Regions from separate parts of the Gordonia sp. NPDC057258 genome, predicted to be linked through region 3. Evidence: predicted binding sites of a transcription regulator. Region 3 holds the regulator's gene; each other region holds the start of a gene.
The links. Region 3 encodes LexA, which represses DNA repair genes until DNA is damaged. Its sites were predicted from a motif close to CGAACANNTGTTCG; they were not measured.
Positions count from the first base shown of each region.

Region 1: ACFUEJ_RS03165 (HNH endonuclease signature motif containing protein) is a predicted target of LexA. The motif match lies at 3,031-3,044, and genes of this name have one in related genera.
Region 2: ACFUEJ_RS23095 (DUF222 domain-containing protein) is a predicted target of LexA. The motif match lies at 2,289-2,302, and genes of this name have one in related genera.

Region 1 covers NZ_JBHUXZ010000002.1:230,092-236,664, forward strand. Annotated here, with positions in the region: gene rplK (50S ribosomal protein L11) at 1-384, shown strand, start outside; gene rplA (50S ribosomal protein L1) at 467-1,183, shown strand; gene ACFUEJ_RS03165 (HNH endonuclease signature motif containing protein) at 1,254-3,005, opposite strand; gene ACFUEJ_RS03170 (ABC transporter substrate-binding protein) at 3,211-4,248, opposite strand; gene ACFUEJ_RS03175 (ABC transporter ATP-binding protein) at 4,302-5,108, opposite strand; gene ACFUEJ_RS03180 (FecCD family ABC transporter permease) at 5,132-6,211, opposite strand; cobalamin riboswitch at 6,258-6,436, opposite strand.
Region 2 covers NZ_JBHUXZ010000053.1:17,198-23,770, forward strand. Annotated here, with positions in the region: gene ACFUEJ_RS23090 (tetratricopeptide repeat protein) at 1-525, shown strand, start outside; gene ACFUEJ_RS23095 (DUF222 domain-containing protein) at 522-2,264, opposite strand; gene ACFUEJ_RS23100 (acetate kinase) at 2,639-3,859, opposite strand; gene pta (phosphate acetyltransferase) at 3,856-6,054, opposite strand; gene ACFUEJ_RS23110 (FAD-binding oxidoreductase) at 6,097-6,573, opposite strand, start outside.
Region 3 covers NZ_JBHUXZ010000007.1:118,343-124,915, reverse strand. Annotated here, with positions in the region: gene ACFUEJ_RS07765 (1-phosphofructokinase family hexose kinase) at 1-375, opposite strand, end outside; gene ACFUEJ_RS07760 (DeoR/GlpR family DNA-binding transcription regulator) at 372-1,142, opposite strand; gene ACFUEJ_RS07755 (phosphoenolpyruvate--protein phosphotransferase) at 1,292-3,001, shown strand; gene lexA (transcriptional repressor LexA) at 2,979-3,683, opposite strand; gene ACFUEJ_RS07745 (LysM peptidoglycan-binding domain-containing protein) at 3,908-4,447, shown strand; gene nrdR (transcriptional regulator NrdR) at 4,547-5,047, shown strand; gene hrpA (ATP-dependent RNA helicase HrpA) at 5,021-6,573, opposite strand, start outside.

The DNA.
Region 1 (6,573 bases), on a different contig from region 3:
GCAGGCCAGGCCAACCCGGCCCCGCCCGTGGGTCCGGCGCTTGGTCAGCACGGCGTGAACATCATGGAGTTCTGCAAGGCGTACAACGCGGCGACCGAGTCGCAGCGCGGCAACGTCATCCCGGTCGAGATCTTCGTGTACGAAGATCGCTCCTTCGACTTCAAGTTGAAGACACCGCCGGCCGCGAAGCTCCTGCTGAAGGCCGCCGGCCTGCAGAAGGGCTCCGGCGAGCCCCACACCAACAAGGTCGGCAAGGTGAGCATGGACCAGGTCCGTGAGATTGCCAAGACCAAGGCCGAAGACCTGAACGCCAATGACATCGACCAGGCCGCGAAGATCATCGCCGGTACTGCTCGGTCCATGGGCATCACCGTCGAAGGCTGAAAGACCTCATCATCACCGTGGGAGGGCCGGCTCGGCCCGCACCACACACCCCGCCGACTGACGGCGGAGAAGGAACAGAGCAATGAGCAAGAAGAGCAAGGCCTACGCGGCCGCGGCCGAGAAGGTCGACAAGACCAAGCTGTACAGCCCGCTGGAGGCTGTGGAGCTGGCGAAGGACACGTCGTCGAAGAACACCGACGCGACCGTCGAGGTCGCGATGCGGCTGGGCGTCGACCCCCGTAAGGCAGACCAGATGGTTCGAGGCACCGTCAATCTGCCGCACGGCACCGGTAAGACTGCCCGCGTGATCGTGTTCGCCGCCGGCGACAAGGCCGCTGAGGCCACCGCCGCCGGTGCCGACGAGGTCGGCGCCGAGGATCTGATCGAGCGCATCCAGGGCGGTTGGCTGGACTTCGACGCCGCGATCGCCACCCCGGATCAGATGGCCAAGGTCGGCCGTATCGCGCGTGTCCTCGGACCCCGCGGCCTGATGCCGAACCCGAAGACGGGCACCGTGACCACCGATGTCACCAAGGCTGTCAACGACATCAAGGGCGGCAAGATCAACTTCCGCGTCGACAAGGCTGCGAACCTGCACTTCGTCATCGGCAAGGCTTCGTTCGACCCGGCCAAGCTGGCCGAGAACTACGGCGCTGCCTACGACGAGATCATGCGCGCCAAGCCGTCGGCCGCCAAGGGCCGCTACATCAAGAAGGTCACCGTCTCCACGACGACGGGCCCGGGCATCCCGGTCGACCCGGCGGTCACCCGCAACTTCGCGGAGGCACCGCAGGCCTGATCTGATCAGGCGCACTGACACCCACGAGGGGCCCGGCATTCCGATGCCGGGCCCCTCGTGTTGTGTGCAATCACGCGTGGTCGGTGAGTATGCGTGCGAGTTCTGCTTCGACCGGGGTCAGCGGTGGGGTGGTGAGGTGCTCCGGCGGTGTTCGCGGATGGACCAGTTCTCGGTAGGCGAGTTCGAGGCGCCGCCCGCGGACGCCGTAGCCGACGGCATCGGGGCGTGACTGATCGCCGGGCCCCCTGCTCCCTGAGGAGCGCCCGGAGCTTGCGGAGGGCGCGTCAGCCCTGCTCCCTGAGGAGCGCCCGGAGCTTGCGGAGGGCGCGTCACGAAGGGTCCGGCGATCGAGCCTGCGAAACCCTCGGGGTGGTGGCCCGTGGATCTCGTTGCGCACGGTGTTCAGGTGTTGGGCGAACCGCCGGGGTATGTCGGGTCGGCGGTTGAGGCGTTCGGGGTTGGGCGGGGCGCCGGGTTCGACGTTCAACCGCCACAGGCAGCGGCCTTCGTCGTGTCCGGACCGTTCGATGCGGGTCGTGTATTGGCCGGGTTGGTCGCCGACCATCCGGTTGTGACGGGGGCAGGCGGGGGCGAGGTCATCGATGTCGGTGAGTCCGCCCTTGGCCCAGTCTCGTTCGGCGTGATGAAGCTCGATGTGGGTGGCGGGCTGATCACACCCGGGTGCCGAGCACACTTCCCCGTCGGGGCGGGCGAAGGAGACGAGACGTTGTTCGCGGGTGGCCAGTCGTTTGCCCCGTCCGAAGTGCAGGGGGACGGTGGTGGCGTCTTTGAAGATCGCCAACCATGGTTGGACGTCACCGGCCATCGCGATCAAGTCCCGGATGGGCAGCAGGGTGCCGGTGGCGGTGGTGGCGAGTCCGGCTTCTCGGATCAGGTCCCCGAGGTCGGCTTTGACGATCAGTTGCACGGGCAGGCCTCGGTGCGAGGTTCCCAGTGTTCCGTCGGCGAAGCCTGCGGCCAGGGCGGCGTCGAGGGCGTCGTGATTCGTTTGGGCGAGAGTGCGACCGTCGCGGTCGGCTGCGGCGGTCAGGGCGTCGGGGTCGGCGGTGCCGGCCGGCCCGCGTGGCGACTGCGGGTCGTCGGAGTTGTTCAGTCCAGGTTTGCCCCACACGGCGAACATCATCGACAACCGGGCGGCGAGTTCGGGAGTCAGCGTGCCCGAGATCTTTGCGGTCCCGTCAGCGCGTTGCCGACCGATCCACAGGCCGCGGCGCCTCTTGCGTTCCGAATCGTCGGCCAGTGTGCCGTCGGGGTCGAGGTGGGCCAGCAGCCGCGCACCGAGCTGGGTGATCTCGGCGGGGGTGTGGGCTTCGGCGATCTCGGCCATCTGTCGCTCGGCGGCGACCTTGATGTCGTGGTCGACGGCGACCGGGATGCGGTCGAGGACATCGAGGGTGGCCTGCACGTGCGCGGTGCCGACCGCGCCCTGTGCGAAAGCTTCCGCAAGGCAGGGGTACTCGGGTGGGAGGACCTCGCCACCGAGGCTGGTCCGGTGGGCGGTGGCGTCCATCTGCTTACGGCGGCGCATCGGGTTCGACACCCGCAGCCGGTGCGTCATGTACTGCATGAGGGTGCGGCAGCCGGCCTTGCGGGGCAGGTCGCGAGCGACGGCCTGATCGATCTGCCGGTCACCGGCGACGGTCAGACGCGCGATGGCGCGCTCGGTCTCCGCGGCCACTTCAGCGAGTTCGGCATCGGTACACGGCGACAGGTCCACGGTCTGCAACTCACCGAGGATGCGGTGCAGGTCGGCCACCAACTCGAGGGCACGCGGTCGCCGCGACGCTTGTTCGTCAGACATGGTCACCCCCCGAGAACCGTTGCCGCGAATGTACGTTCGAGTGTACACCGGTGCGAGCGCATTGCAAGCCAAAACTGATGTTGTGCAACGCTATTCGGAGCCGGTAACTTGTCGGTGCCTCGTGGTAGGGGTCCACCGACTTCTCCGTGGGGCGGCGGCATGACGATCGCCGCGGCCCCACGTGTTCAACGGGGCGTCCCGCGACTCACTCCAGCCAGTTGTTGCCCCCGAGGTCCAATTGCGCGACATCCAGGGACGGGGTGATACCGGATTCCGGTGCGAGGCCGTGGTTCTCGAGAACGCCGCGCATGATCTCGGCGGCGTCGATGTTGAGTGGGCTCGACACCCACATCGCGTACGGCAGGTTCACGAAGCGGTTCTCGCGCACGGCCTTCAGGTTCCGGCTCGCCGGATTGGAACGCAGGGCGGCGATCTTCTCGTCGACCGACTGGCCGGGATAGTCGACGAACACGATGACGTCGGGGTCCGCGGTGGTGAGGCGTTCCCAGCTCACGGCGGTCCAGGTGTCCTCGATGTCCTCGGTCGCGTTGCGCGCGCCCGCGGCGTCGATGATGCCCTGCGGGCCGCCGAAGGACCCGGAGGAGAAGATGGTGTCCGATACGCTGTCGAAGACGAAGACCGTCGGTTTCGCGGTGGGTTGTCGTGCGGCGCGCAGCTTCTCGAGGCGGTCGGCCACCTCGTCGGCCGCGGCGGCGCCCTGCTCGGGATTGCCGGTGAGGGTGCCGATGTTGCGCAGATCGGTGTCGAGCGCGACCCACGGGTCCATGGTGCCGCGCTGCGCCTCGCCCTCGGTCTGCCGGCACGCCTCGGACAACTGGTACACGTCGATGCCGTGTCCGGCGAGGATCTCGGGTGTGATCCCGCGCGATTCGCTCATGCCGTAGTTGTATCCGGCATACAGCACTTGGGGTTTCGCCGCGACGATGTTCTCGAGGGTGGGACGTTCGGTCGCGACCTCGTTCAGGGTGTCGACCTGGGGTCCGTACTCCAGCCGCAGGATGTCCTTGTCCCGGGCGAGCGCGCTGACCGCCACCATGTTGTCACGGGCACCGGCGGCGAGTGCGATCGCAATCATGCCGCCGTCGTTGACGAACAACCGGTCGAGGGGTTGCGGGAAGGCGACGTCGGCTCCGCAATTCGATATGGTGACAGTGCTTTCCGACGCTGCGGTGCTGTCGGCACCGCAGGCGGTGGCAGTTCCCAGGATCAGTGTCGCCGCCACGATGGCGACGGTCGGGTGGACTCGGGACGTACGTATGGTCAAAGGATGTCCTCTCACGGGATGTCTTTCGTCAGAGCGCTGGGGGCGGGTGTGGTGGTGGGAGTGTTCAGGAGCAGATGGGGCAGGCCCGTCGATGGATGGTCGACGACGGTGCCGGACACCTCGAAGACGTCGGCCAGCAGAGCCGGCGTCAGCACCTCGACGGGTGGTCCGTGCACGATGACACCACCGTCGGAAACCACTGCGACGGAGTCGAAGTGACGCAACACCAGGTCGAGGTCGTGCATCGCCGCGACCACGGTGGCGTCGAGCTCGTCGAGGATCTCCATCAGTCGTAGTCGCCAGGCGGCGTCCAGGTGATTGGTGGGTTCGTCGAGCACCAGGATCGGGGTCTGCTGAGCGAGCGCGCGGGCGAGGACGACGCGGTGCCGTTCGCCGCCGGACAGCTGGGTGCACGAGCGGGTGCCCCAGCCGTCGAGCCCGACCTGGATCAACGCGCGATCGACCACCGTCTTGTCGTCGGAACTCCCGGTGGACCAGGCCGACCGGTACGGGGTCCGGCCGAGGCCGACCGCCTCGGCGACCGTCAGCTCCGCGGAGGGCTGTTCCTCCTGGCCGACCACCGCCATCGACATGGCGCGGCGTCGCGAGGGGATGCGGTGGAGGTCGTCTCCGTTCACCTCGACGGTGCCGGCGGCCGGGCGTTCGAGACCGCACAGCGTGCGCAGCAGGGTGGTCTTGCCGGAACCGTTGGGCCCGACGATGGCCAGTCGGGTGCCGGCGGGGACCGCGAGATCGACATCCCGCAGTACGACGCGGCCACCTCGACGGCACGCAAGCGCGTTCGCGCGCAACGACATCGACGATGCGCGGGCGGGGTCGGTCACGAGCCTCCCCCGAACACGTACTGGCGTCGTCCCATGAGGAACAGGAAGATCGGTGCCCCGATCAGTCCGGTCACGATGCCCAGCGGCATCTCGCGCGGTGCGGCCGCCACCCGCGAGATCACGTCGACCCACACCAGGAAGAGCGCACCGCCGCAGACCGCCACCGGCAACATCGCGCGGTGGGTGGCGCCGACCAGGAGCCGCGCCGCGTGCGGGACGATCAGACCGACGAAGCCGATGCCGCCCGCCACCGCGACGAGCACGCCGACCAGGAGACCCTGGACACCGAACAGCGCGTTGCGCATCGCGCGTACCGGCACGCCCAGCGACGTCGCGGTGTCGGTGCCGGCCGCGTAGGCATCGAGCCAGGAGTGGATGGCGAGCATGGCCACGACGGTGACCAGCACGACCGCCCCGGCGATCTGCACTTTCGCCCAGGTGGCGCCCGCGACGCTGCCGAGCATCCAGAACATCACGTTGTCGGCGGCGTGCGGGTCGGCGGCGGTGAACACCAGCAGCGACGACAACGCCATGAACGCCGAGGACAACACCACCCCGGACAGGATGAGTCGCAGCGCGGTCAGCCCGCCCTGGGCGCGGGCCACCAGGTACACCGTGACGGTGGCGGCCAGCGCGCCGAGTAGCGCCCCGCCGGACAGCGCCCAGACTCCCAGTCCCGCGAGCACGCCGAGGGTCATCACCGCGGTGGCCCCGACCGCCGCGCCGGCGGACACACCCAGCAGATACGGCTCGGCCAGCGGGTTGCGGACCAGGGCCTGCATGAGTGCGCCGGCCAGCGCCAGCCCGGCTCCGACCAGCGCGGCCAGCACGGACCGGGGCAACCGGAGATCCCAGATGATGACGGCGTGCGCGGAGTCGAGCTCGGCCCCGGTCATTCGGCCGACGACGGTGTGCCACACGTCGCCGACGGGGATGGTCTCCGCGCCGAAAGCGGTGGCCAGGGCGATGCTGAGAAGGGTGAGGACGAACAGTACTGCGGCTAGCGGCGTCGCCGGGAGTCGCCGGACCGACGGGGCGGTCGCGCTCTCGGTCGTGCCGTCGGTACGACGGGACACGGGTGGTACTGCCTATCGGTCTGGGTATCTGTGCGCGAGATACACGATGGACTCGAGCGAGAACGGCCGGTAATCGGACTCGGGATCGTGGCGCCGGCGCCTTCCCGGGTCGCCCCGGTGTCCGCGCCGAATCCGTCCCCCATACCGTTGCGCGCCAGTCCCGGATTCACACCGGGTTCCCTGACACCCACGTGTGCGGGTGTGACCGTTCTCGGGGCTGAACATACCAACAACGATTCGCTACACCTGAGTCAGATGTCGCAGTTCGTGGTTCTGGGCGCAACGATGCGCGACATCGGTGCCCGGACAGCCGACACGCGAGCACCTACGCTGGGGGCCGACGATCGATGAACCCGACGCGG
Region 2 (6,573 bases), on a different contig from region 3:
CTGTATGACGTTGCGCAACATCACTATCACGATCTGTGGCTGACCGATCACAGCATCGTGACCGCCGCGTTCGGTCTGGCCCGGCTCGCCGTGGCGGCCGGTGACATCGACGCCGCGATCCAACCGCTCGACGAGGTCCCGGCCACGAGCCGCCACTTCAACACCGCGCGCGCGACGGCGATCATCGCGCTCGTGCACGGCCGACCCACCTCGCAGGTGACCCGCGAGCAGATCGTCGAGGCCGCACGGCGTCTCGAGCAGATCCCGGACACCGAACCGCGCAAGGCCCGGATGCTGCTCATCGTGCTGGGCACCGCGCTGGGCTGGATCCACGACAATCCCGACGACGCCAAACAGGACAACGAACCCTCGACGCTGCTCGGTTTCCCGTTCACCGAGTACGGCATTCGCACCGGCACCGAACGTTCGCTGCGCCAACTGGCCCGCCTGACCCGCACCAACCGGGACCACCGGTTCATGCTCGTCGACCTCGCCAACTACGTCCGGCCGAATACGTTGTTCTAGGGCTGTCCGAAGAACGTCCCTGTTGCGTTGCGCACGAGCGGGTCGTCGCCGAGGAGCTCCGCGAGGTGGGCCTCGACCGGTGATGGACGGGTGCGACGCACGCGCAGTGGCGGTCGGACGTCGATGACGTGGCTGGTTTTCAGCCATGAGCGGCGCGCTTGATCGCCGGGCCCCCTGCTCCCTGCGGAGCTTGCGGAAGGCGCGTCAGCCCGGTTCCCTGAGGAGCGCCCGGAGCTTGCGGAGGGCGCGTCACGAAGGGTCGGGCGCGTCTGACCGCCGGGCCGCGGTGGTGGTCCGTGGATCTCGTCGCGCACGGTGTTCAGGTGTGTCGTGAACCGCCGCGGTATGTCGGGTCGGCGGTTCAGGCGACCGGGATTGGGTGGGGCGCCGGGTTCAGCGTTCAATCGCCAGACGCAGCGGCCTTCATCAGGTCCCGAGCGCTCGATGTGCGTGGTGTACTGGCCGGGATTGTCGCCGACCATCCGGTTGTGTCGCGGGCAGGCCGGGGCGAGGTCGTCGATGTCGGTGAGACCGCCCTTGGCCCAATCCTTCTGGGCGTGATGCATGTCGACGTGGGTGGCGGGCTGATCGCAGCCGGGAGCCGAGCACACTTCACCGTCAGGGCGAGCAAACGAAACGAGGCGTTGTTCGCGGGTGGCGAGCCGTTTGCCCCGCCCGAAGTACAGCGGAACGGTGGTGGCGTCTTTGAAGATCGCCAACCACGGCTGGATGTCGCCGGCCATCGCAATCAGGTCGGGGATGGGTAGCAGGGTGCCGGTCGCGGTGGTGGCGAGCCCGGCTTCGCGGAGCAGGTCGGAGAGGTCGGCTTTGATGATCAATTGGACGGGCAGGCCGCGATGCGACGTCCCGAGTGCGCCGTCGGCGAATCCGGCGGCCAGTGCGGCGTCGAGCGCGTCGTGATTGGTCTGGGCGAGGGTGCGACCGTCGCGGTCGGCTGCCGAGGCCAGGGCGTCGGGGTCGGCGGTGCCGGCCGGTCCGGACGGTGAGGCGGGGTCGTCGGGGTTGTTGAGTCCGGGTTTGCCCCAGACCGCGAACATCATCGTCAGGCGGGCGTGGAGTTCGGGTGTGAGGGTGCCCGAGATCTTGGCGGTGCCATCGGCCCGTTGGCGTCCGATCCACAGGCCGCGGCGTCGTTTCTGCTCGGTGTCGTCGGACAGGGTGCCGTCGGGATCGAGGTGGGCGAGCAGTCGCGAGCCGAGCTGGGTGATCTCGGCGGGCGTGTGGGCTTCGGCGATCTCGGCCATCTGCCGCTCGGCGGCGACTTTCACGTCGTGTTCGACAGCGTGCGGGATCTGGTCGAGGACATCGATGGCGGCCTGGACGTGCCCGGTCCCCACGGAACCTTTGGCGAAAGCTTCTGCCAGCGTCGGGTGTTCAGGTTCGAGACGGTCGCCGTTGAGGCAAGTCAGCGCGGCGGTGGCGTTCAGCTGCTTGCGTCGACGCATCGGGTTGGAGATCCGCAGTCGATGGGTCATGAACTGCATAAGTGTTCGGCAGCCGGTCTTGCGGGGCAGATCACGAGCCTCGATTTCGGCGACTTGCCGGTCGCCGGCGTAAGTGGTTCGAGCGATGGCCCGTTCGGTAGCGGCGGCGACCTCCATCAGTTCTTCGTCGGTGCACGGGGACAAGTCGACGGTCTGCAGTTTGTCGAGGGTCGCGTGCAGATCGGCCACCAACTCGACGGCGCGCGGTCGCGGCGTTATTAGTTCGTCAGACACTGTCACCCCCCGGAGACGTTTGCACGAATACATGATCGAGTGTAACGGCTATGCCGCTGGCGTGCAATGGTTTTCGTTGACCATCCGCAGAGCTCATCTTGTCGGTGGCGCGTGATAAGGGCAACCGCAACTCGAACTATGCTGCGTCTTGTCACTTATCCGGTTGCCTCCCAACGCAGCCATCCTGCCTAACAATCCGCGGTGCCGACCCTTCTTCGGAGCCGGAATGTCGACCTCCGAGTACGCGGTCGGGACGATGCCAACGCGCCAACAGGCTGGGCCCCACCTACCGGCCGGCACAACAGCCACCACCCACTCCAAACCGGTGCGTCCTTCGTGAGCTCGCTCAGCGGCCCGCGCCGTCAGCACAACCTTCAGCGGGACGCACGGACCTCAAACCCGACCACCGCCGCCGACTGCCGTGCGATGGCCAACTCCTCATTGGTCGGAACGACGAGCACGTCCACCGCGCTGTCGTCGGCCGAGATGCGTCGAGCCTCCTTGCCACGCTGAGCGTTTCGCTCGTCATCGACGATGATCCCGAACCCTTCCAACCCCGCCAGCGCACGGGCGCGGACGACCGCGGAGTTCTCCCCCACACCGGCCGTGAAGGTGATGGCATCGACACGTCCGAGGGCGAAGGCGTAGGCACCGATATAACGGCGCAGGCGGTGGATGTAGACGTCGAAGGCGCGTCGGGCGGCGTCGTCACCGTTGTCCATCAGCTCGGTGATGGCGCGGAAGTCGTTCTCGCCGCACAGACCTCGAAGTCCCGAACGCTTGTTGAGCAGCGTGTCGATCTCGTCGACGGACAGGTTCGCCACCCGGTTCAGATGCAGGACCAGCCCGGGGTCGAGGTCACCGCTGCGGGTTCCCATCACCAGTCCCTCGAGCGGGGTCATACCCATCGACGTGTCGATCGGCTGCCCGCCCGCGATGGCCGACGCCGACGCGCCGTTGCCCAGGTGCAGCACGATCTGGTTCAGCGACGCCGGGTCGCGGTCGAGGAACTCGGCCACCCGACCGGAGACATACTCGTGGCTGGTGCCGTGAAAACCGTAGCGGCGGATCGCATGTTCGTCCGCGACCGCACGGTCGATCGCGTATGTCGCCGACGCGTCGGGGAGACCGTGGAAGAACGCGGTGTCGAACACGGCCACCGAGGGGACGTCGGGGAGCAACTCCCGGGCCGCCAGGATGCCGACCAGGTTGGCCGGATTGTGCAGCGGCGCCAGCGGGGAGATCCGCTCGATCTCCGAGATCACCTCGGGGGTCACCACCGTCGGCTCGTAGAACGACCGGCCACCGTGCACCACCCGATGTCCGACCGCGCTCAGTCCCGCGTCGGCCAGATCGGTTCCGTTGTCGGCGAAGAAGCGTTCCGCGCGTCGGACCGCGGCGAGGTGATCGTCGAGTTCCAGTGTCTCGGTGACGGTCTCGCCGTTCTGTTCGTGTGTCATCGACGAACCGGAGTCGCCGATCCGCTCCGCGATGCCCTCCGCGATCACCGTGCCGTCCGCCGGTTGCACCAGTTGGTATTTCAGCGACGACGAGCCGGCGTTGAGCACCAGCACCGCACCCGACGCCCCGCTCATCGGGGACCCTCGGCCTCGGCGGAGGCGGCGTTCTCGGCGAGTGGGTCCACGCCCTCCTGCTGGGCCTGGATCGCGGTGATGGCGACCGTGTTCACGATGTCCGAGACGAGGGCGCCGCGGCTCAGGTCGTTGATCGGCTTGTTCAAGCCCTGCAGCACCGGGCCGATCGCGACCGCCCCCGCGCTCCGCTGCACCGCCTTGTACGTGTTGTTGCCCGTGTTGAGGTCGGGAAAGATCAGCACGGTCGCACGGCCGGCCACCGGCGAGTCGGGCATCTTGGTCTTCGCCACCGAGGGTTCCACCGCGGCGTCGTACTGGATCGGCCCCTCGACCAGCAGATCGGGTTGCCGCTCGCGCACGAGTTCGGTTGCGGTCTTGACCTTCTCGACGTCGGCGCCCGATCCGGACGTCCCGGTCGAGTACGACAGCATCGCGACCCGGGGATCGATACCGAAGGCCGCGGACGTCTGCGCCGAGGAGATGGCAATGTCGGCGAGCTGTTCGTCGGACGGATCCGGGACGATGGCGCAGTCGCCGTACGCGAGCACCTTGTCGGCCAGGCACATGAAGAACACGCTCGACACGGTGGACACACCCGGTTTGGTCTTGATGATCTCGAAGGCCGGCCGGATCGTGTGGGCCGTGGTGTGCGACGCCCCCGACACCATCCCGTCGGCGCGCCCGGTGTGCACCATCATCGTGCCGAAATACGACACGTCACGCATCTTCTCCTGGGCCCGTTCCAGATCCATACCCTTGTGCTTGCGCAGCTCGGTGTAGATCCGGGCGAACTCGTCGAGATACTCCGACTCGGCCGGGTCGATGACCGTGACGTCGGAGAGGTCGAGTCCGAGTTCGATGGAACGCTCGCGCACCGCTTCGGGATCACCGAGCAGAGTGAGGTCGGCAACGCTGCGCCGCGCAAGCCTGTTGGCGGCCCGCAGGATCCGGTCATCGTCGCCCTCCGGTAACACGATGTGCTTTCGGTCGGCGCGCGCACGGGAGATCAGGCGGTACTCGAACATCTGCGGCGTCACCACGGTCGGCGTCGACACGTTGAGGTTGCGCATGACCTTCTCGGGGTCGACATGGGTCTCCATCATCGCCAGTGCGGCCTCGATCTTGTGTACCGAGCCCACCCCCACCTTGCCGCGCGTGTGAGCGGCGGTACGCGCGGTGTCGTAGGTGCCCTGCGGGCAGCTGATGATCGGCAGGGTCGGCTTCAACCCGCTCACCAGCGCCTCGATCATCGGGTGCGGTTTGAGTCCGCCGTTGAGGATGATGCCGGCGAGACGCGGGAAACCCTGTGCGGTGTTGGCGTTCACGAGTGCCAGGAGAACATCCGACCGGTCGGCGGGCGTGATGACCACGGTGCCGTCGGTGAGCCGCTCCAGGATGTGCTCGACGGTCATGCCACCGACCATCACCCGGAGCGCCTCGCGGTCGAGCAATTCCTCGTCACCGCTGTACATCGTCGCGCCGAGCGCCTCCTTGAGCTCCCCCATCGTGGGGGCGAAGAGCACCGGCTCCTCGGGTAGGCACAGCGCCGGAATCCCGGTGCTGCGCAACTGGTCCCGGATCTCGTCGAGGCGGTCGGGGTCGCACCGGTTGGCAACCAGGGCGACGGGGGTGGCATGGGCAGCGGTCACCTCGGCGATCAACCCCTCGGCCAGACCGTGCATCTCTTCCGGCGACCGGTCGATCGCCTTGATCGCCAACACCATCGGCGCCGACAGATTCGCGGCGATCCGGGCGTTGTAGCTCAGCTCCGACGGGGTGCCGACGTCGGTGTAATCCGAACCGACGATGACCACGCGGTCGCAGCGGGACTGGATGGCGTGGAAGCGCGCGACGATCTCGGCGACCGCACCTTCGGGATCGTTGTGCACCTCCTCGTAGGTGACACCGAGACAGTCCTCGTACGGGAGGTCGGCGGATTCGTAGTCGAGGAGGAGATCGAGGATCGGATCACGATCCTCCGCGGCCGTCCGCGAGATCGGACGGAACACTCCGACCCGCCCGCCGGTCGCCGACAGCAGGGCCAGCAACCCCAGCGCGACGATGGACTTACCGGTCTCGCCTTCGGCCGAGGCGATGTAGATGCTGGTCGTGGGGTCGGCGACGATCTGATCCGCGCTCGCGGGTCCGTCGGCGTCGGCGGTCTGGACTCTATCCGTGGCCATGCGCCCCAGCATAGTGGCGGACGGACCGGGCAACCCCGGTCCCGGAGTCGGGCGTCAGAGGAGAATACCCGGATTGCACACACCGTCGGGATCGAGCGACGCCTTGACCGACCGCAACGCGTCCAGGGCCAGGGGCCCGATCTCGTCGTGGTACGCGTCACGGTGATCCCGCCCGACCGCGTGATGATGGGTGATGCTGGCACCGGACGCCCGGATCGCGGAATTGGCCGCGACTTTCGCCGCCCCCCACTGCGCCAGCGGGTCGTCGGCGAACGGTGCGACGACCGTGAAGTACAGCGAGGCACCCGACGCGTAGACGTGACTCACGTGGCACATGATCAGCGGCGGCGTACCCGAGGCAGTGAGCGAGTCCGTCAGCGCGGCCGTCACCGCGGCGCGCACGTCGTGCAGCCGCGACCAGAACGCGACGGTCTCGAGCGTCTCGACCAACACCCCGGCATCGAGCAACGGGTCGCGAAGGTACGGTCCCGCGAAACGTCCTGTCCGCCAGGCCTCTCCGGGACCCTCCCC
Region 3 (6,573 bases):
GGCGTGCTCACGGATCAGCCCGACGAGCGCCTCGCGGTCCGGGCCCGTCAAGGTGACGCCCGGTGCGTTGATCTTGGTGGTCGTCCCGTCGGATTCGGCGATGGTGATGTTGGACCGGACCTCGCCGTCGACCGGCACGGCGTCGTAGGGGAGTGCGAGGTCGTCGAGTGCGGCCCGCAGCGGGTCGCCCGGCCGCGCCGGGAGCAGTGCGCGGGTGGCCAGGCCCGCGGCCGCGACGACCCGGGCCACGTTGACGCCCTTGCCGCCCGGCTCGGTGCGGACCACGCCGGCGCGCTGCACCTCGCCGCGGGCGAGCGGTGCGCCGAGTTCGAGGGTGCGGTCGAGACTCGGGTTGGCGGTGACGGTGACGATCATGCGATCACGACCTCGACGCCACGCGCGGACAGGGCCGCCGAATAGGCCGGGTCGATCCCGGAGTCGGTGATGAGGACGTCGACGTCGTCGAGTCCGGCGAAGGAGGTGAGGTCCTCGCGGTCCATCTTCGAGCTGTCGGCAAGGACCACGACCCGTTGCGCGGCTGCGACCATCGCCGCCTTGACCGCGGCCTCGTCGGGGTCGGGTGTCGACAACCCGTGGGCCTCGCTCAGGCCGTTCGTCCCGATGAAGGCGGTGGTCACGCGCAGTCGGCGAAGCGCGTCCACGGTGTCGACGCCCACGGTCGCCTGGGTGAGACCGCGTACGCGTCCGCCGAGGGCATGGAGACCGTCGGGATGGGTTCCCGCGAGCAGGCCGGCGATGGGCAGGCTGTTGGTGAACAGGGTGAGCCTCCGATCGGGAGCGGTCGCCTCGGCCGCGCGGTAGGTGGTGGTGCCGGCGTCGAAGAGCACCGAGCCGCCGTCGGGCGGCAGGAACCGGATGGCCGCCCGGCCGATCGCGGTCTTCTGCTCGATCTGGCTCGACTCCCGTTCGTCGATCCCGAGCTCGCCGAGGGTGCGCATGATCTCGGCGCGCACGGCGCCGCCGTGGACCCGCTGGAGATGTCCGGCGCGTTCCAGTACCGCGAGATCGCGTCGGACGGTCTCGCTGGTGACGTCGAATTTCTCGGCGAGCGCGGCCACGGATGCCCGCCCCGCGAGTCGCACCTCGTCGACGATCGCCTGTTGTCTCTCCTCGGCGTACACACCGCTCCGATCTCCGGTTTCGACCAACCCGCTTGTTGAGGCGTGTGGGATTGGATGTTGTAGTAATTGTGTTTACGCCTGTTTGTGTTGACAAGTCAAGCACTTTTTGTAACGGTGGTCACATCGGTAGTCGAGTGAGAGGCAAGACGATGGCGCAGATCCTGACGGGAACCCCGGTGGTCGGCGGGTTGGCCCACGGTCCCGCGCTGTGGCCGGGCGAGCGACCCGACCACTCGCCGGAGAAGCTCGGCGTCGGTGTGGAGATCGCCGAGGAACGGCGCGCCGACGAGGTCACGCGCTTCGCCACCGCGGCCGGCGCCGTCGCCGCGCGGCTGCGCACGCGCGCGTCGCAGAACACCGGGGTGACGGCCGAGGTGCTCGCCGCGACGGCGGGCCTGGCCGAGGACCGCGGCTGGATCGGTGCCGCGACCGCGCTCATCGGCAAGGGCGCCCCCGCCGAGGCCGCTGCCGTCGCGGCCACCGAACAGTTCGCGGCGGTGTTCACCAAGCTCGGCGGACTGATGGCCGAGCGGGTCACCGATCTCAACGACGTGCGCGACCGGGTCCTCGCCGAACTGCTCGGCCTACCCGAACCTGGTGTGCCCACTCCGGAGGTGCCGTCGGTCCTGCTCGCCGACGACCTCGCGCCCGCCGACACCGCGGGCCTCGACCCCACGAGCACCATCGCCCTCGTCACCCGCCTCGGCGGACCGACCAGCCACACCGCGATCATCGCGCGCCAGCTGGGGATCCCGTGCGTGGTGGCGGTGGCCGACCTGGACGAGATCGAGCCCGGCACAACCGTTCTCGTCGACGGCAGCACCGGGCGGATCGAGGTGGAGCCCGATGCGGAGGCGGCCCGGGCTCGCGTCGACGAGGATCGGCGGCATGCCGCACTCGTCGCCGGCTGGACCGGTCCGGGGCAGACCGCCGACGGGGTGGCCGTGGCGGTGCTCGCCAACGTCGCCGACGGATCGTCGGCACGCGCCGCGGCCGGGTACCCCGTCGAGGGCGTCGGGCTCTTCCGCACCGAACTCGCGTTCCTCGAGCGTGCCGACGAACCGTCGGTGGACGAGCAGGCCGCGATCTACCGGGAGGTGCTCGATGCGTTCGACGGGCAGAAGGTGGTCATCCGCACCCTCGACGCCGGGTCCGACAAACCGCTCCGGTTCGTGACCCATCCCGACGAATCGAACCCAGCGCTCGGCGTGCGGGGCGATCGGATCGCGCTGGCGCACCCCGAGATCCGCGCGCATCAGCTCGACGCGATCGCGCAGGCCGCGTCGGGGTCGGCCGTCGCGCCGTGGGTCATGGCGCCGATGATCGCCTCGCCGGCGGAGGCGCGCACCTTCGCCGCCGAGGTCCGCGGCCGTGGTCTGGTCGCCGGGGTGATGATCGAGGTGCCCGCGGCGGCGATCCTGGCCGAAGCCGTCCTCGCCGAGGTGGACTTCGTGTCCATCGGCACCAACGATCTGACCCAGTACACGATGGCGGCCGACCGGATGTCGGCCGATCTCGCCGGACTGACCGACCCGTGGCAACCGGCCGTGTTGAGCCTCATCGCGGGTGTCGCGGCAGCGGGTGCACGTCAGGGAAAGCCGGTCGGGGTGTGCGGCGAGGCCGCCGCCGATCCGAACCTCGCCTGCGTGCTCGTCGGTCTCGGGGTCACCTCGCTGTCCAGCGCGCCGGCTGCTGCGGCGGCCGTGGGGGCCCGGCTCGGCGAGGTGTCCGCACCGGACTGCCGGGCCGCCGCCGAGGCTGCCCTGTCCACCTCGGATCCCGCCGCGGCGCGCGAGGCGGCCGCGGCGGTGCTCGACGGTTCGGTCGGTGGAGAGGTCAGACTCGCCGCATCACGGTGACGACCTTGCCGAGGATGACGGCATCGTTGCCCGGGATCGGATCGAACAGTTCGTTGTGCGGCATGAGCCAGACGTTCGGGCCCTGACGCTTGAAGGTCTTCACGGTGGCCTCGCCGTCGATCATGGCCGCGACGATGTCGCCGTTGTCGGCGACGTTCTGCTGCCGGACCACGACCCAGTCGCCGTCGCAGATCGCGGCGTCGATCATCGACTCGCCGACGACGCGCAACAGGAAGAGCGATCCCTCGCCGACGAGCTCACGGGGCAGTGGGAAGACGTCCTCGACGGCCTCCTCGGCCAGGATCGGACCGCCGGCCGCGATACGGCCGAGAACCGGCACGAAGGTCGGCTCGGGAAGCTGGCCGGCCGTCGGGGTGTCCGGCGACGGGGTGTCACTCGGGGCGATGTTGACCGCACGGGGACGGTTCGCGTCGCGCTTGAGCAGCCCCTTGCGTTCCAGCGTCCGCAACTGATGGGCCACCGATGACGTCGAGGCCAGGCCGACCTCGTCGCCGATCTCCCGGATGCTCGGCGGATAACCGCGCTCGCGCACCGAGCGGCGGATCACCTCCAGGACCCCGGCCTGTCGCGGGGTGAGTGAGGCCTCGGCGGCGGCGGCGTCGAACGGGGCCTCGTCGTCGGCGCCCCGCGCTCGGCCGCGCCTATCGCCGGTGTCACTCATGTTCGGTTCCTCTCGTCTTCGGAACGTGCTGGTAGATGGCTTGCGCCGGGTCCGAGCCTAGCGGAGTGCGACCGGCACCTCAAACATTTGTTCGATGTGTCGCGAGACTTTGTCGGGACGTCGTGCTACAAATTCGAACATCAGTGCATCGAACATCTGATCGATGTTCGAACACCGAACACCACACCCGCACGATCCCAGACACCCGAACACCGGAGGGCACCATGCGCACCGCCACTCTCGTCGCTCCCGTCCGCACCGACCGTCCCGACGCCGTCCGGCCGCGCACCGACCGCGCCGATCGCGTCCGGACCCGCGCCCCGCTGTCCGACGGCGGCCGACCGGTCGACAACCGGCCGGCCGGCACCCGGCCGCGGGGGGCATCGCCGGTGACCCCGCGGGTGGGCGGTACCCACTGTGGCTCTCCGGTCGGGGTCCGGGGACGTGGCCCGGTCGGGCCCGACGCGGCGGTGTTCCGTCGCCGCCGCCGCACCGCGGTCGCGCTCCTCGCCGGTGTCGGGCTGGCGTTCGTCGTGTGGGTGTTCGGTGTCGTCGGCCAGAATTACTCGGACTCGCTGACACCGTCCGCCGTGAGTTCCGAGGTCGTCCATGTGCGCTCGGGGGACTCGCTCAGCTCGATCGCCGGCCGGGTGGCACCCGAGATGCCGCGCGAGGTCGTGATCGACGAGATCGTCGCGATGAACGATCTGGGGTCGAGCGCGCTGCAGGTGGGCCAGCCCCTGCTCACCCCCCGGTACCGCTGAGGCCGGGCGGTATCCTCGATGTCACAGGGGCCGGCCGACAAGCGGCGGGGCGCACGCTTCGGGTGCGTTCCAGCGTCCCGCGACCTGCGTGAGGACACGATGCGCTGCCCCTTCTGCAAGAACGACGACACCAAGGTCATCGACTCGCGTGTCGCAGATGAAGGGCAGGCCATCCGCCGCCGTCGCTCCTGTGTGGAGTGCGGTCGCCGGTTCTCGACCGTGGAGAGCGCCGTGCTCGCGGTGGTCAAACGCAACGGCGTGACCGAGCCGTTCAGCCGGGAGAAGGTCATGCGTGGCGTGCGGCGAGCCTGTCAGGGCCGCCACGTCGCCGAGGACGCGCTCGCGCAGCTCGCCCAGCAGGTCGAGGACACGGTGCGCGCCAGTGGATCGGCCGAGATCCCCAGCAACGAGGTCGGACTCGCCATCCTGGGCCCGCTCCGCGATCTCGACGAGGTGGCGTATCTGCGCTTCGCCTCGGTGTACCGGTCGTTCGACTCGGTGGAGGACTTCCAGCGCGAGATCGACGACCTGAAGGCGGCATCGGGATCCGGGAGCGCGCTCGCCGAACCCGTGTCAGCCGAGTCGGTCCAGAGCTCGTAGGACCCGTTTCTCCGACACCGGGAACGCGGTGCCGAGACGCTGGGCGAACAGCCCCACGCGCAACTCCTCGACGAGCCACTGCGCTTCGTCGTCGACCACCGCCCGCCGGTGCTCGGGTACCTGTTCGAGGCGTTGGGCCCACCGTTCGACGACGCGATCGACGGCGGCCACCCCGGCCTGGTCGCGTGCTGCGGACGCGGGTAGTGCCTCCAGACGTGCTTGCGCGCCGTCGAGATAGCGCGGCAGATTCTCCAGGTGGCGTCGCGCGGTAGCCGCCACGAATCCGTCGAACACGAGGTGGGCGACCTGTTCGGCGACGTCGTCGGCAGCCAGCGAACCGGCGTGCCGGTCGATCGCCGCCCGCAGCGGGGACATCCGTTCGAGGGCTGCGACGGCCAGCGAGAAGTAGTCCGGTGCGGCCGCGGCGACCCGTGGCCGGATCCGTTCGAGCAGCGCCGAGAAGGATTGTGGTGAGCGAACCGCGGCGAGCTCTGCGTCGTCGATGTCGGCGACCGTGTCCCGAATGGCCCGTCGGGTGCAGTCGGCGAGCAGTGCCTCGGTGGTCGAGTACGGGCTCTGGCTCAGGGCGAGTCGTTCGACCGGACTCAGCGAGCCGGCGATCCGCTTGTGCAGCGGAGGTATCGCGAGGTCGAGGAGGGCGACGATCCCGCGTCGCAGGAGGCGGTCCCGTGTCTCCGGGCTAGCCGCATCGACGACGACAACGCCGCGCGCGTGGCCCTTCGCGTCGGAGACCACGTCGATCGTCGGGTACCGGGTCAGCCGCTGCCCCGCGACATCGACCGTCGTCTGCTCGGCGAGCGAGCCGATCCCATCGGCGGTCCAGGTCTTATACAGGTTGCGCGACACCGTCTTCGGCGCCGCGGGCGTTCCGGTCTGCTGGAGTTCGGGCAACGAGTCGGCGCGGGCGACGATCCGTCCGGAGTCGTCGGCCACCGCGAAATGCATGCGCAGGTGCGGCGGTACCCGGTCGGTGTCGAAATCGCCCGCGGTCACCCGCATCCCGGTGATCGCCGAGAGCTCGCGGGCCAGCCCGGTGGTGAGCGGCTCCTTGCGCGGGGTGAGCCGGCCGAGCGCGAGTTCGGCGAATCGCTGCGCGGGCGACATGCTCTTGCGGAGCTGTTTCGGCAGCGACTTGACCAGTGCGGTGGCCAGTTCGGCGCGCATGCCCGGGACCGACCAGTCGAAGCCGGCCGGTCGGACATGGGGGAGCAGTGCCTGCGGGATCACGACGGTGACGCCGTCGTCGGGTGCGCCCGGTTCGAACCGGTAGCGCAGTTCGAGTCGGGTGTCGCCCTGCTGCCAGGCGCCGGGATAGTCCGTGGGGGCGACGTCGGTGCCTCCCGTGACGTCCTCGGGGCGCAGATCCAGCAGATCCGGTTCGGCCCGGCGGGCCTTCTTCCACCAGGTGTCGAAGTGCCGGGCCGAGGTGACGTCGGACGGTAGCCGCTGGTCGTAGAACTCGAAGAGCTGGTCCTCGGTGATCACGAGACCCCGGGTGCGCGTGC